One region of the Paenibacillus sp. FSL K6-2859 genome, then DNA from elsewhere that is predicted to be linked to it. Evidence: riboswitches for the same ligand, from Rfam matches in the RefSeq annotation. Region 1 holds a riboswitch; each other region holds the start of a gene.
What was found. A riboswitch is a leader RNA that binds a small molecule or an ion and turns the genes downstream of it on or off. The one in region 1 is predicted to bind cobalamin.
Positions count from the first base shown of each region.

Region 2: another riboswitch for cobalamin. It lies ahead of MHB64_RS03920 (S-layer homology domain-containing protein); the one in region 1 lies ahead of metE (5-methyltetrahydropteroyltriglutamate--homocysteine S-methyltransferase).
Region 3: another riboswitch for cobalamin. It lies ahead of MHB64_RS02435 (anaerobic ribonucleoside triphosphate reductase); the one in region 1 lies ahead of metE (5-methyltetrahydropteroyltriglutamate--homocysteine S-methyltransferase).

Region 1 covers NZ_JBBOYU010000001.1:5,012,133-5,017,166, reverse strand. The annotation lists gene MHB64_RS22540 (FtsX-like permease family protein) at 1-1,014, shown strand, start outside; gene MHB64_RS22535 (DedA family protein) at 1,032-1,655, shown strand; gene MHB64_RS22530 (undecaprenyl-diphosphate phosphatase) at 1,705-2,565, shown strand; cobalamin riboswitch at 3,056-3,260, shown strand; gene metE (5-methyltetrahydropteroyltriglutamate--homocysteine S-methyltransferase) at 3,517-5,034, shown strand, end outside.
Region 2 covers NZ_JBBOYU010000001.1:892,055-897,088, reverse strand. The annotation lists gene MHB64_RS03920 (S-layer homology domain-containing protein) at 1-3,007, opposite strand, end outside; cobalamin riboswitch at 3,273-3,473, opposite strand; gene MHB64_RS03915 (hypothetical protein) at 3,564-4,142, opposite strand; gene MHB64_RS03910 (cellulase family glycosylhydrolase) at 4,362-5,034, shown strand, end outside.
Region 3 covers NZ_JBBOYU010000001.1:553,794-558,827, forward strand. The annotation lists gene MHB64_RS02425 (ribonucleoside-diphosphate reductase subunit alpha) at 1-680, opposite strand, end outside; gene nrdG (anaerobic ribonucleoside-triphosphate reductase activating protein) at 736-1,251, opposite strand; gene MHB64_RS02435 (anaerobic ribonucleoside triphosphate reductase) at 1,248-3,233, opposite strand; cobalamin riboswitch at 3,451-3,684, opposite strand; gene MHB64_RS02440 (MTH1187 family thiamine-binding protein) at 4,061-4,369, shown strand; tRNA gene MHB64_RS02445 (tRNA-Thr) at 4,465-4,536, shown strand; gene MHB64_RS02450 (YjcZ family sporulation protein) at 4,742-4,873, shown strand.

The sequences.
Region 1 (5,034 bases):
TATCCCGCAGCAGTTGGTTATGTAGCCAAAGGCCATCAATCGCAGGATCCTTTTGACCAGCATTTGGACGAAATTAAGGAAGAGCTTACAACGCTCGGGTTACCCTATGAGACACTTAATATTCCGATTAAATACGCAGAGGTGGAATCTCAGACCGGGCCAGATCGCACGTTAAGGCTTCCCTTGATTGCTTACAGTGATTATAAGCTTGCTCTGCTTCGTGCAGGGTTTACGACGGATGAGCAACCTCTAAGTGGAGATGAAGGACTGGTGATGATCGGTTCGCAACGAGACCGGAGTCTGCAAGCGGGTAGAGTAAAGCCGATATACACTTTGAAGCAAGGTCTTTCCATTCGAGAAATGGGTTATACCCAGCATGTTCCCATTGCCGAATATCTATTGCCGGAGCTGGATGGAAGGGATGGGGGAGATTTCAGCGGTGTTGTGATTAGCGATGAGCTTTACAAGGCTATTCATCCCGTACAGACCGATTTGTATACAGGATTTTACATGGATGACTTCCCGCGAACAGTAGGTATAGCGGCGGATCTTGCTCATAAAGGGAAACGATCCTATGAAAGTAACTCGCCATACGCGATTGTTGTTAGCGGCACGCTGTTTGAAATACAGAGAACATTGTACAACACGATGCTATTCGCTTCTTTACTGGTGGGTACTGTATTTTTCATAGCGGCAGGCAGCTTCCTTTACTTCCGGCTGTATACAGATCTAGATCATGATCGTCATCAATATTCTACTTTGTCCAAAATGGGACTTACAGATCATGAGCTAAACCGAATTGTAACGATACAATTGTCGTTGTTGTTTTTTGTTCCGGTTGGGATTGCCATTTTGCATAGTGTGTTTGCCTTTATTGCGCTTCAGCGGTTGTTCTACTTATCAATTGCTGTGGAGACCGGGGCGGTGTTATTGGGATATTTGGCTGTCCAGGGACTTTACTTCTTTTTTATTCGCAGCCGTTATTTACGCAACTTGAAGAAGAACTTGATCTGAATAATGGGGGTTACGAAATGCAAGCATGGATTACAGATTTTATGGAGCAGTTTGGTTACTTTGGTATTTTCCTTATGCTCGCTTTTGAAAATATATTTCCACCAATTCCTTCCGAAGTGATCCTTCCTTTTGGCGGATTTATGACAACCACAACGAATTTGACCATTCCTGGGGTAATCATTGCTGCTACGCTTGGCTCACTGCTGGGTGCAGTGATTCTTTATTATATCGGTCGTTTGTTGGATGTAAATCGATTGGAAAAGATCGTTGAACGCTGGGGCGGCCTACTCCGGATTAGCAAAAAGGACATCCACAAGGCTGACGCTTGGTTTGACAAATATGGCTATTGGACCGTATTATTTTGTCGGATGGTTCCATTAGTGCGTAGTTTGATCTCGATCCCAGCAGGGATGTCGGGCATGAAATTTGGAGTGTTTATGATCTTCACAACGATTGGTACGCTGGGATGGAATCTATTGCTGGTGCTTATTGGGGCGGCATTGGGTGAGTCCTGGGAAGACATTGCCATGTATATGGATATGTACTCTAACGTAGTGTACGTGCTTCTTGCAGGTGGAGTAGTGATCCTGGGGTATTTGTTCTTCCGCAAGCGCAGCCGGAAAATGAACACCGAAGGTTGAGCCGAGAAGGACTTATAGATAAAAGTTATGATTAAAAGGAGGAGAACAAATGGAGCTATTAACGATTATTAAAGCTATTATTTTGGGAATTGTTGAAGGATTGACTGAATTTGCTCCGGTATCCTCCACGGGTCATATGATCATTGTTGATGATATGTGGTTAAAATCGACAGAGTTATTTGGGCAATATACGGCCAATACGTTCAAAGTGGTTATACAGCTGGGGTCAATATTAGCAGTTGTAGTTATTTTTAGAAATAGGTTCATTGAATTGTTGGGCTTAAAGCGCTTCAGCCGCAAGCAGTTGGATCCTGTAACCGAGCAACAACCACAGCTTGAAAAAGGCGGCCACCTTAAGCTTACACAGGTGCTTGTAGGCTTAGTGCCAGCAGGCGTGCTGGGGGTTCTGTTTAATGATTATATTGACGAACATTTATTCTCTACATCTACCGTGTTAATCGGTCTAGTAGTCGGTGCTGTATTAATGATTATTGCGGATCTATTCGGACCTAAGAAGATTCAAACGGAGAGTGTCGATCAGATTACATATAAGCAGGCGCTAGGTGTTGGTCTGGTCCAGTGCTTCTCCTTGTGGCCGGGATTTTCACGTTCCGGGTCGACGATTTCTGGTGGTGTTCTTCTGGGTATGAGTCATCGTGCTGCTGCTGATTTCACGTTTATTATGGCTGTTCCAATCATGGCAGGCGCCAGTTTACTCTCACTGATGAAGAACTGGCAATATTTCACCATCGATGCCCTGCCGTTCTTCATTGCCGGCTTTATTAGTGCCTTTGTGTTTGCGTTATTATCGATGCGTTTCTTCTTGAAATTGATCAACCGGATTAAGCTTTTACCATTTGCTATATATCGCATAGTACTTGCTGCAGTAGTATATTTCGTGTTTTTCTAAATCCGTTATAAGGAATCGATATAACCAAAGCCCCCGTCATCTATTGCAGATGACGGGGGCTTTCACGTATGATGACATCAGATTAAGACACTCACTTTATTGATGATAAGGATAAAGTAAAAGTTTCACTTTATTCTTATCATTCTCGCATAAACGCTTACCGTCCTTAAAAAGGACGCCGAAGACGTTTTAGCGATTAAATGATAAGAAAGTATAAGTTTCACACAATACTTTCTTATTATTCTCGCATAAACGCTTACCGTCCTTAAAAGGACACCAAGGGCGTTTTAGCGATTAAATGATAAGAAAGTATAAGTTTCACACAATACTTTCTTATTATTCTCGCATAAACGTCTTACCGTCCTTAAAAGGACGCCAAGGGCGTTTTAGCGATTAAATGATAAGAAAGTATAAGTTTCACACAATACTTTCTTATTATTCTCGCATAAACGTCTTACCGTCCTTAAAAGGACGCCAATGGCGTTTTAGCTTGAAAATAACGGAGACAGGTGCTTGCCGGAATTAGTAATTCGGTAGGCTTAAAAGGGAAGTTCGGTTCGAAGCCGATGCGGTCCCGCCACTGTAACGGAAGAGTCCATAGCAACATATGTCACTGGCAATTTACTACTGCTGGGAAGACTGCTAAGGATGCTGACACCGCTAGCCAGGAGACCTGCCTGTTTCAACAGCACTGCTTCACCTACGGAGGATAGGAAGGTGTTAGACGTTAACCATAGGTATATTATGGGCGTCTTTCCCTTTGACTTTTTTTAGGGAAGGGCGCTCTTTTTTAAAATATAAGAAAGTATAAGTTTTGCACCTATACTTTATGTCTTATATTTCTCGCTAAAATGCTTACCGTCCTTACAAGGACGCCGAAGGCGTTTATGCTTATAGGAATGCAAGTGATATCAAGTCCAAAATAAGAAAATGGAGAAGGGGAGCTGCAAAGTGACGAACAAAGTAAAAGTAAGTAATCTTGGCTATCCAAGAATCGGAAAAAACCGCGAGTGGAAGAAAACGTTGGAAGCCTTCTGGGCGGGGAAAATAAATGAGGAAGAATTCCGTACTGAAATGACAGGCATTCAGCTTCAGCATTTGAAGACTCAGCAGGAGGCAGGAATTGATTTCATTCCGGTAAATGATTTTACATTCTACGATCATGTGCTGGATACAGCTGTTATGTTCGGGATCGTACCTCCACGTTATGCGTATGACGGTGGCGACATTGGACTTGATCTTTATTTTGCGATGGCTAGAGGAAATGCTGAGGCTACCGCTTGTGAGATGACTAAATGGTTCAATACGAACTATCATTACATCGTTCCAGAGATTGGTGCACAAACGCCGCGTCTGACCGAGAACAAACCACTGGAAGCTTATCGTTTTGCCAAGTCCCAAGGGGGAATTGAGGGTAAACCTGTAGTTTTAGGCCTTTATACATTCCTTAAGTTGTCAAAAGGTTTTGCATCTGCGGATATTGCGAAGATTGCTGCTCGGTTTCTTCCGGTTTACATTCAGCTGTTGCAGGAACTGAAGCAAGAAGGAGTAAGCTGGGTACAAATGGATGAACCAGCAATTGTTACAGGAATAAATGAGTCAGAATTATCCTTACTTCACTCGATTTACACAGAAATTGCTGAATCCGTGCCTGGTTTAAATATTATTCTGCAGACTTACTTTGAAGCTGCTGAACCGCTGGAGGCATTGTTCAAACTTCCGGTACAAGGTTTAGGTCTTGATTTTGTCCATGATGGCGGGACGAACCTGGCATCGATTGAACGTCTTGGCTGGCCTGAGGATAAGTGGCTGGGAGCGGGTATTATTGACGGACGCAACATCTGGCGCTCGGATCTGGATGCTAAGCTGCAGCTAATCGAGAAGCTGAGTGTACATGTACCGCTTGATCGTCTTATTCTACAGCCTTCTTGCAGTTTGCTGCATGTTCCGGTTACTGTTCAGGGTGAGGCGAAGCTGAAGACAACCGTCAAGGCTGCATTAGCCTTTGCTGATGAGAAGCTTAGTGAGCTTGGCCTGCTTGCTGCAGCCTTAGAGGGTACAGGAGAAGCTGCTGCTGCGTTGACAGCCAGTCGCGAAGCCCTTACTGCCTTCCGTTCGCTTCCTGAACGCGGCCGTAAGGATGTTGCGGAGCAAGTTCTTGGACTTGCAGATTTACCGGACCAACGCAGTCTACCGTTTGCTGAGCGCCTAAAGGCGCAGCAGGAGAAATGGCAGCTGCCACTTCTGCCAACGACAACGATCGGAAGCTTTCCACAGACCGTAGAAGTACGTCAGGCAAGGTTGAAATGGCGTAAAGGGGTATGGAATCAAGAGCGCTATGATGGGTTCGTACGTGAGCAGATCGCGGATGCAATTACCTTCCAAGAAAAACTGGGTCTGGATGTACTCGTGCACGGTGAGTTTGAAAGAACGGATATGGTGGAGTTTTTCGGGGAGAAGCTAGATGGT
Region 2 (5,034 bases), 4.1 Mb from region 1:
CAGTGCCACCGCCATTTCCTTCGCCGTTGTCACTACCACCGTCACCACCAGGTGTCTGAACTACACTGGATGTGTAAGCAATGTAATCAGTGAAGTGATTGGTTTTTACGATTAAATCATTTCCATTATCGTAGGCATACTCTGACTTGCCGCTTGCCAAACCTAAGGCATCACTTACAAATTTTTGAATCACATGAGGTGTACCATTTTGAATATAAGCTGCATCTTTTCCTTTAAGGTCCTTAAAGGTTAATGTTATAAATTGACTAAATTCTACTCTTGCACTGCCACCCATGGAAAAGGCTTGAATAATGCTCTCCAGCTTCTTATCCTGGGAAATAATCTGATTCAGACTATCTTTTATTGCAGCTTCTGTGCCTGTTAAAGGTGACAAAAGTTCAATTGCTGAGGCATCTCCACGGGTAACTTTTGCACCCTTAGGAATGACTACAGATACGTCACCTTTGGTAGCTTCAATCTGAGGAAGATCGCTGTTATCTGGTAAACTAACACTAACCTTCGATTGTTGATTTTTAGGAATAACTACCGTTATTTCCTTGTTGCTATCTCCTGTGCTGATTGGAACAATATAATCTTGAGAGTCAATTGGGATATCAACTTTTGGGTGATCACCAGACGGTAACGGAAGTTCTTTTGGACCCTCTGGTTGCCCAGGTCCCGGTCCTTCTGGTTGTTCCAATTTCACATCATTCATATCAAAGAGACGGTTACTATGATTGATCAGACGATCATAGGACACAAGTGCATACGTGCCTTGGTCCGTAGCCATTCCATTTACTGATCCTGTTAAGGTGTGCTTAAATCCACCATCAGGTGCAGCAAAGACAAGTAATGCATCAATAAGGGACTTGCCATTCTTGATAAACCTAACATCATTGTCTGGGTTAACACCTACGCTAGTTAAAGCAACAATAACTTGCGAGATGCTTTCACTGCTTGTGCTTCCCCAGCTTGTATAACTACCATCATTATTTTGATTACTCGATAACCATGCAATGGCCCGATCTACGGCAGCTTTTACATTAGAATCCTTTGCGTAATAAGGTGCAAGTGCTTGTATTGCCATAGCCGTCATATCGACATCGGCTTTCGCCGTACCTAATGCCCAACCACCGGCTTCTACTGTACCTTTTTTAATCTCATTATCTAAAATATACTGAATCAGGTTTTCTCTTGTGGTTTGAACTTTACCTGCTGGCGCTACTGGAATATCATAGTTATGACTATCTAGCGCAATTAGAGCAAATATAGGACCATTATTTCCTTGCTTCTGAATGTATTGATAATCAGCAAGCGTTTTTCTCAGATCATACCCCGCGACATTCGTGATATCTTTTCCAATAGAGGTAAGTCCTAAAATCAATCTGGAATACTCTGTACTTACAGTAGTATCGATTTTCCCATCCTTTATTAAGGCTGCTACTTTCGTAGCTATATTGTTGTAATAGAGATCATAATAATCATTAGGCACATCGTAGTTTGCACGTGCTAAAGAAAGAATGGACCACTCTCCGAAATAAGTCGGATTCGTTACGGTTTTAACAAGATAGGCAAGGCTCTTATCCAAATGCTGCTTGGCTACATCTGGAGTCGGTACTTCCGGCTGCTCTAATTGAACATCATTCATGTCATAGAGACGGTTGCTATTATTGATCAGACGATCATAGGATACGAGTGCATATGTGCCTTGATCCGTAGCCATAGCGTCTACTTTTCCGGTGAGAATATGCTTGAATCCACCATCCGGCCCAGAGAAGCTAAGTAAAGCATCTATAAGTGAATTTCCTTCTTTAATAAACTTAGGGTCACTGTGCGGATCTACGCCTACGCCAGTTAAGGCAACAACAATCTGTGCGATGCTCTCACTGCTTGTGCTTCCCCAGCTTGTAAATCCACCTTGAGCATTTTGTACACTCGATAACCATGCAATCGCCCGATCCACGGCAGCTTTTACATTAGAATTCGTTGCGTAATAAGGCGCAAGTGCTTGCATCGCCATCCCGGTCATATCGACGTCTGCTTTGGTTACACCTAAAGCCCAGCCCCCGGCATCTGCTGCACCTTTTTTAACTTCTCTATCTAAGATGTACTGAACCAGGTTTTCTCTTGTGCTTTGATATATAACTCCCTTCTCATCAGGATCAGGGAATAATACTGGAATTTCGTAGTCATGACTATCTAGTGCAATCAGAGCAAATATGGGACCGTTGTTCCCTTGCTTCTGAATATATTGATAATCAGCGAGTGCATTTCTTAGATCATGACCTGCAACATTCGTGATATCTTTTCCGATAGAGGTCAGTCCTAGAATTGCTCTGGAATTCTCTGTGCTTTTATTGGCGTCGAGTTTTCCATCCTCTTTGATAATCGATGTTATTTTCGTAGCTACATTGTTGTAATAGAGATCATAATAACCACTTGGTACTTTATAGTTCGCACGTGCTAGAGAAAGAATCGACCATTCTCCGCTACCTGTTCCAAATGACGGATTCTTTACAGTGTTAACGATGTAAGCCAAGCTTTTATCTAACTGTTCTTTGGCAGTAATTTTATAAGTAACCTGATAGGTTACATTATCTGCTTTGTTCCCAGCGCCATCTACAGCCGTTACTGCGATTACGTTACTACCTGGGTTAAGAGAGGCTCTGTACTCACCATTAGTAGCTGACAGAACGACTTGGTTCAGCTTTACTACTGGGATAATGTCTTTATAGACATTGTCTGTAACCACTACTTTGAAGCTTAAATCTTTACTGGATACTTCTTGTTTATCTTGTATACCTTCTATTAATATCGTAGGCTTCTCTGTATCTGGCTCTTGTACTAACGCATTAATCTGCTCTACTAGAGCTTGATTAACCTCTGTTGTTACAACTGCACTATCGGCAATTACTTCATTCGCATGAGCCGGGATTAGGCTTGTAGAGAACGTCGTGATAAATACAGCTACAATGAGTAACCAAGCTAAAAACTTATTTTTCTTCATGTTTCCATAACCCTTCCCTTCTCTTCCTATAATAAAAAAACAGAATAAACTTTCCAAGCATAACGCCCTCGGCGTCCTTATAAGGACGTTATGCGTTTAGCGAGAAATATAAGACATAGAGTATAGGTGCTAAACTTATACTTTCTTATATTTTTAGCACTACAAAAAAACCACTCAACATAACGTCAAGAGGTTTAAGATAGTGAACCGCAATAATAGCAGGCATATACTATATCAAACACCCCTCTATCGCTCGTAGAGTTTAATGGTGTATCAGAAACAGGCAGATATTCTGGCTCAAGTATCATCACCCTTGCTACCTTCCCAGTTTCCCAGTGGTACCTTGCAAGGACTCCTCTTTCACAGCGGCGGGACCGCGCGGGACTCACACCCGCTTTCCATTTAACCAATCTATGATTGCATTTCCGAAACATTCATAATTGGCACCTATTGCTAATATTAATTTTTCATGCTCCATCATATCTAATATAGATGCTTTTGTCATGCAATATTTGTTTTTTGTATAACGAGTAGTTAGCGATAATCCTATTGAATATCAAATCATTTTAACCACAATATACTCTTTTTCTCTCAGCTCAAAGCCCTCCTCCAGTGACAAAGAGGCCAAATCAAAGATTCGATCATACTTTTTATTTCGTAGGAGCCCTTCTTCCTCAGCCCAACAAGTATAAAGCTCAAACTCGGCACCAGATACCCCATAATCTGTCATAAGCCTAAATAACTCCCGACAACACTTGAGTGAGGCATCATACGATCCTGGTAGCGTATCTTTTAGCTTAGGGGATACAGAGAAGCCGCCCCAATTCGGTGAAATCCGGTATACATATGGACTCCGAAAATGCTTGCGAATCTCATCGTTCCAATACCCAAGTTCCTCTATAAAAATACCCGCTGCATCTTCTTCCGAGTCGTATACAAGACAGTCCTCATCTCTTAAATGAGACAGATCTGCGATGTCATCCAAAGGAATTATGCCTTGCAGGCGTAAAGCCTCTCTTTGATTCTTATACTCTGGGGAATTTTTCACTTCATTATATGTCTTTGCTGACAGTACACTGCCTCTTTCTCCTAACGGAAGCTCTGTAGCCGAGCCTATGTAATGAAATCTGCTCACTGGATTGCCCTCCATAACTTTGGAATCACTGCAAATCACTAATTCATATATGAATTTACCACAAATTAGTAAGGTACTCGTTGAAATTATTCTATGTTAGGGTATTTGGTAAGCGTTTACAACAAATTAATGGAGGTGTATATGATCATCTAAGCACCAAAGTACTAAGGAAGGTCCGGTTTAAGCATCCTCAAAAATGATCTTACAAAGGAGAATTCAATGACTACTCGAATCCAGAAACACTTCTTATCATTGACCCTTGTCACCGCTCTTCTGCTTTCTTTGTTCTCATCCATTGCCGCCGCTGCCACTAAGGACGAGCAACAAGCTAAGCCAGCACCAAAGAGTAAGATCCAATCCTATGTAGACGATATGCAGCCCGGATGGAACCTTGGCAATACGCTAGATGCTACAGGTGAGGATGAAACCTCCTGGGGCAATCCGCGTGTGACCCAAGAACTGATTAAGAAAATCGCCGCACAAGGCTACAAAAGTATCCGGATTCCCATCACTTGGGATTCACACATAGGTGAAGCACCGAACTATACCATTGATCAAGCTTACCTCAACCGTGTCGAAGAAGTTGTCGGCTGGGCGCTGGACGCCAAGCTTTATGTAATGATTAACGTCCATCACGACTCCTGGTTATGGGTAAGTCATATGGAAGAGAAGCATGATGAAACGCTCGCGCGTTATAACGCAGCATGGACTCAAATTGCGGACCGCTTCAAGGATAAATCCGATAAGCTGATGTTCGAAAGCATTAATGAACCTCGTTTCACGGATGGCGGAAGTACGGATGAAGTGAAGATGGAACAGATGCTTACAGAGCTCAACAATTCTTTCCATCAGATCGTTCGAAACTCAGGTGGAAAGAATGATGTCCGTCCGC
Region 3 (5,034 bases), 4.5 Mb from region 1:
CCAGCGACCTTTTTACCGGCATTGGACATGGTAGGGGTAGCAGCTGTCATGTAGATGTTGCTCATAGCCCAGTAAGCTTCTTTTACAAGCTCAAGACGTTTCTCGGCTGGCTCACGGTGCATGAGGTACATAGCGATAATCATGTAACGTTCTTGCGGAAGCTCCATTACACGGCCGTCAAAATCATGCGCCAAATAACGGTCAGATAGCGTAAGCAGACCAATGTAATCGAATAGAAGGTCGCGTGTATAATCGATACATCCACCTAGCTCGATGATTTGCTCTTTAGTGTAATGCGTTAGAAGCTCCTCACGGTAGATTCCTTTTTTAACAAGATCCGTGATTAGAGGGTACAGCTCACCGTAAGGCTCTTCTGGATAAGCTTTATAGCGGCGGTGAACGGCTGCTTTTTTATAAAGGGTAGTCAGAAGGGCACGGGCAGCTGCAAACTTCCAAGTAGGCTCTTCTTTTGTTACAAGTTCTAGGGCACTCATAGTGAAGGCGTTGCTAATTTCTTCTCCGCTTACGGAGTCACGGCGCAGTTTGGAAATTACTCCCCGCAGCAATGTTTCTTTATTTAGTTGATCAAGACCCTCCAAGATACGGTCGGCGTATATGGAAAGGCGTTTCTCATCAAAAGCCAGTTGGCGATTATCTGGTTTAACTACGAATTGTGGCATGGTTATTTCATCCCTTCTTATTTTGGATTAATTTTGAATATCAAAAATTGATATATTATAGCGCAGTAGGCTGCCACAGAAAGACCTCCGAGCCGTTCATACTGGCCGGAATGTCGATTATGCGTTGGTTAGAGCTTCCTCGGTAAGGAAGTGTAGTATCTTTTAATTCTTCTATAAAACGTCCATCTATTAATACCTGACACTGTGTAAGTAGATTCCACTCCGGAGAACCGGGAAGGGCGTTTAGTTCCTCATACGTATACCCACTGTAAATCCAGATGGGGAAGCCTGGGAGCACGGCGCGAAGCTCATGAATGAACCCAAGTACCTCTTCTGCCGAGAAAAAAGGATCGCCGCCTGCTAGTGTTAAACCATCCAGCAATGGGTTAGCGGCGATTTCTGAGATGATTTCATGTTGACGTTCTAAGGTGAAAACTTCTCCATATTTAAAATTCCATGTCTCGGGATTAAAGCATCCCGGGCAACGATGGCGGCAGCCGCTGAGGAAGAGGACGGCCCGCATGCCCTCTCCCTCGTTAATCGACTCCGGATAGTATCCGCAAATATTCATAGATGCTTAACACGATCCCGTACTTCGGCTTGTTTGGCGGCGTTGAAGCGGGTCTGATAGTCGCCAGTTAAATAACCTGTAACTCTGCGCAAACGACGGATGTGCACGTCATTCTCATGTGCGTTGCAGGAAGGACAGTTTGTCCCAATTACGCCTTCGTATCCGCAGCTTGAGCAGCGGTCAATCGGATGGTTAATGCTGAAGTAGCTGACCTGTTGTTCTAGTGCGTATTTAATGATTTTGATAAAAGCGGTTGGATTGCTGCGGGCATTACCGTTTAATTCGACATAAGAAATAGCCCCGGCATTGCAGTATTCATGGAAAGGAGCTTCCAAGCTGATCTTCTGAGCAGCGCCTAGATCATAGTATACAGGGATGTGGAAAGAGTTCGTATAATACTCACGGTCAGTTACGCCTGGAATAGAACCCAATACCTTACGATCAATCTTGGTGAATTTACCGGACAGACCCTCGGCTGGTGTTGCGAACAAGGTGATGTTGAGATTCAGTTCTTCACTTTTCCGGTCGCAATACTCCCGCATATGACGTACGATAGCCACAGCCTTGGCATGGACTTCCATATCCTCGCCATGGTGTTTGCCGTACATGGCTTTCATGCATTCCGCCATACCGATGAAGCCGAGCGACAGACTACCATGCTTCAGCAGTTCACCTACAGAGTCTTCAGGAGCGAGGGTTTCGCCGCCTTCCCAGACGCCTTCTCGCATCATGAAATCGGATGCTTTAGCTTTTTGCGCGCTTTGGATGCGGAACCTATGAAGAAGTCCTTCCAGCGCAATGTCCATATAGTGATTTAGATCCTCATAGAAGCCAGCTTCGTCTGCGACGGTACGCCGGCCTGTTACTGTGCCGTGTGCCAGACCGAGCCGAACCAGATTCAGTGTATTAAAGGAAAGGTTGCCCTTCCCGGAGCAATGATTACGCCCAAAACGGTCACCGAGCACTCTAGTGCGGCAGCCCATTGTAGCAAATTCCGTATCAGGATCACTTGGATCATAATACTGCAAGTTGAGCGGAGCGTCTAGATTAGCAAAGTTCGGATACAGTCTGCGTGCAGAACATTCCGCTGCTTTTAGGAACAATTCATAGTTAGGATCGCCTTGCTGTTGGTTGATTCCTTGCTTGCATTTGAAGATTTGAATAGGGAATACAGGTGTTTCTCCGCTGCCAAGCCCGTTCATCGTTGCTGTTAGCAGGGAACTGATTACAAGCTGACCTTCTGGTGAAGTACAAGTACCATAATTGATACTGGTAAACGGAATTTGCCCGCCGGATCGGCTGGACATGGTATTGAGATTATGTACCATACTTTCAGCCGCTTGCAGGGTTTCGATTTCAGTTTCTTTCAGTGCATAACGGAACGATCTCGGATATACCTCCGCCAGATCGGTCCGGCTCATTGTGATCTCGCCCAAAGATTCATTAGCTTGTCCCTCATCAAAATAATCCAGACCCTTGCGGAACAGCTTAGCGAAGGATTTGGTTACATAAGGTGCCAGATCATAGTCGAGTTTATTGGCGGATACGCCGCCATATTGAGCATTTTGCTGGGATTGAAAAATGATTGCTACTAGTGACATAGCTGTCATTATGGAGTTCGGAGGACGAACACTGCCGTTGCCGGTGTTGAAGCCTTCTCGGAGAAGCTTATCAAACGGGATAAAAATGCAGTTAGTCGTTCCGATTGCGTATTGATCCAGATCATGCACATAGACGACATTGTCATCAATGGCTTGCACCAGCTGCGGCGGCATCGTAAAGTTACGGGCGTACCATTTTGAATATTCACTGCCGAACTTGCTCATTTTACCGGAGAAACTCTCTCCGTTCAAATTGGCATTCTCGCGCAGCAAGTCCAAATCCCGGCTGTCGATAATATCGCGTCCTAAATCAATGAGCTCTTCTAAAAGAACTTCCCGTGCATTTGTTGTACCGTTAAATTGTCTCTCCAACAACGTCATTGTATAGCTCTCCTCTCAGTCTATCGTCCTATCATTAAGAAGTGGGGCCGCATAAGCGGCCGTATATTCATTGTGATCTCATAAAAAAAGCATCCCCTAGCGAGGATGGCTGAAAATGCCCGATGCGTTATGTAAATATCCACACAGATATTTGTAGTGGTCTCTATGAAGATGACCGCATGCGGACACCGCTCCTGTTCCTCGCAGGCACTCATAGTTGGTGTCGTCGAAACAGGCAGGTCTCCTGGCTTCCGGAGGACCTCTCAGCGCCTTCCCAAGGGGGTTCTTACCCTCAGTGGCTTCTGCCAGGAGATCTGCCCATCTTTAGCTTCTAAAAGCTTGTAAAGGGCATCCGGTTACAGTGGCGGGACCGCAGCGGATTTTCACCGTACTTCCCTATTAAGCTCTAATTCCGATTAAGGATCAAAGCGCCTGTCTCCACTATATTTTGTTGTCGTTAGATAAAAATAACCCAAGATGTTGTGTTTGTAAACAGTTTTTTAGAAAACCCGCGCGGGGAGCGGGTTCTTCAAAAGTACTCCACAAATGATCCACAGGCTGTCCATAAGTAATCCACAATTGATCCACAGGCATATGAAAAATGATTCATAAATTGTCCGAAAAGATGCCACAAAGAGTCCATAAATGTAGTGCAGATGACCCTAGAATTCACGTAAGAAAAAATACCCGTGGCGAAAGTCATATTTCGGAGAATTTTTTGGGGAAAGAAGAAGGGGCATAATAAAGCTGAGATCATTTGTGGGAGAGCGGTGGAGTTGTTACAATAGAAGGAGACACATACTTTAAAATTCCGAGGAGGTATTCCCATGCCTATTGCTGAAGTAACCGTTATTCCGATTGGAACAGGTAGTACGAGCCTTAGCAGCTATGTTGCGGATATGCAGCGAGTGCTGAAGACGGTAGAAGGGATTACTTATGAGCTTACATCCATGGGTACAATTATCGAAGGGCCTCTTCAGCGTATTTTTGCTGCAGTCGAGGCGCTGCACGAGTCTCCTTTTGCCGCAGGTGCAGAGCGTGTCTCTACCTCACTTAAAATAGACGACCGCCGAGATAAACCCTCTACTAGCCGTGGAAAGCTGGAATCTGTGGAGCGTAAACTACAGATGGAATAGCAATTCGGGAGAGCAGGGAAATAGAGAGAAATAGGCTTGCGTTTCTGGGTGGAAGTTGTATAATATTTTTTGTTTGACAGAAAAATCAGCTTTAAGCTGGTGTAGCTCAGGGGTAGAGCAACGCACTCGTAATGCGTAGGCCGGGGGTTCAATTCCCTTCACCAGCATATCTAAGAATTGCGCATGGCACGGCTTCCGGGATTTCGGGACCGTGCCATTTGTCTTAAAATCATCTATTTTCTAACATTCTTCTAACCTTTGCCTACGGTCGGGGCTTTAAATGGATAGATATCTAATTACCTATTTACCCAAGCACTATAGTGTGGATTTCATAAGCTAAGATGAACTTAAATACAAAGGAGGAAATTTAAAATGAGCGAAAATATTGCTGGCTTTGGTGGTGTCGGATATGGTGGCGGTATCGGAGGAGCCTTTACATCTACCGGTGCAATCTTGGTACTGTTTATCCTCCTTGTAATTATTTCTAAGACTATCTTGCTATAAAATGAGAAGGATGTTTTGCTTGGAAGCTTGAGGATGTGCTTCCACAGAGCTATATCAGCCTTAATCTGGTGTAGCCCAGGGGTTCAATTTCCTTCACCAGCATCTCTAAGAATGGAATAACGGCGCGGTTTTCGGGGATCTCCGAACCGCGCCGTTTGTCT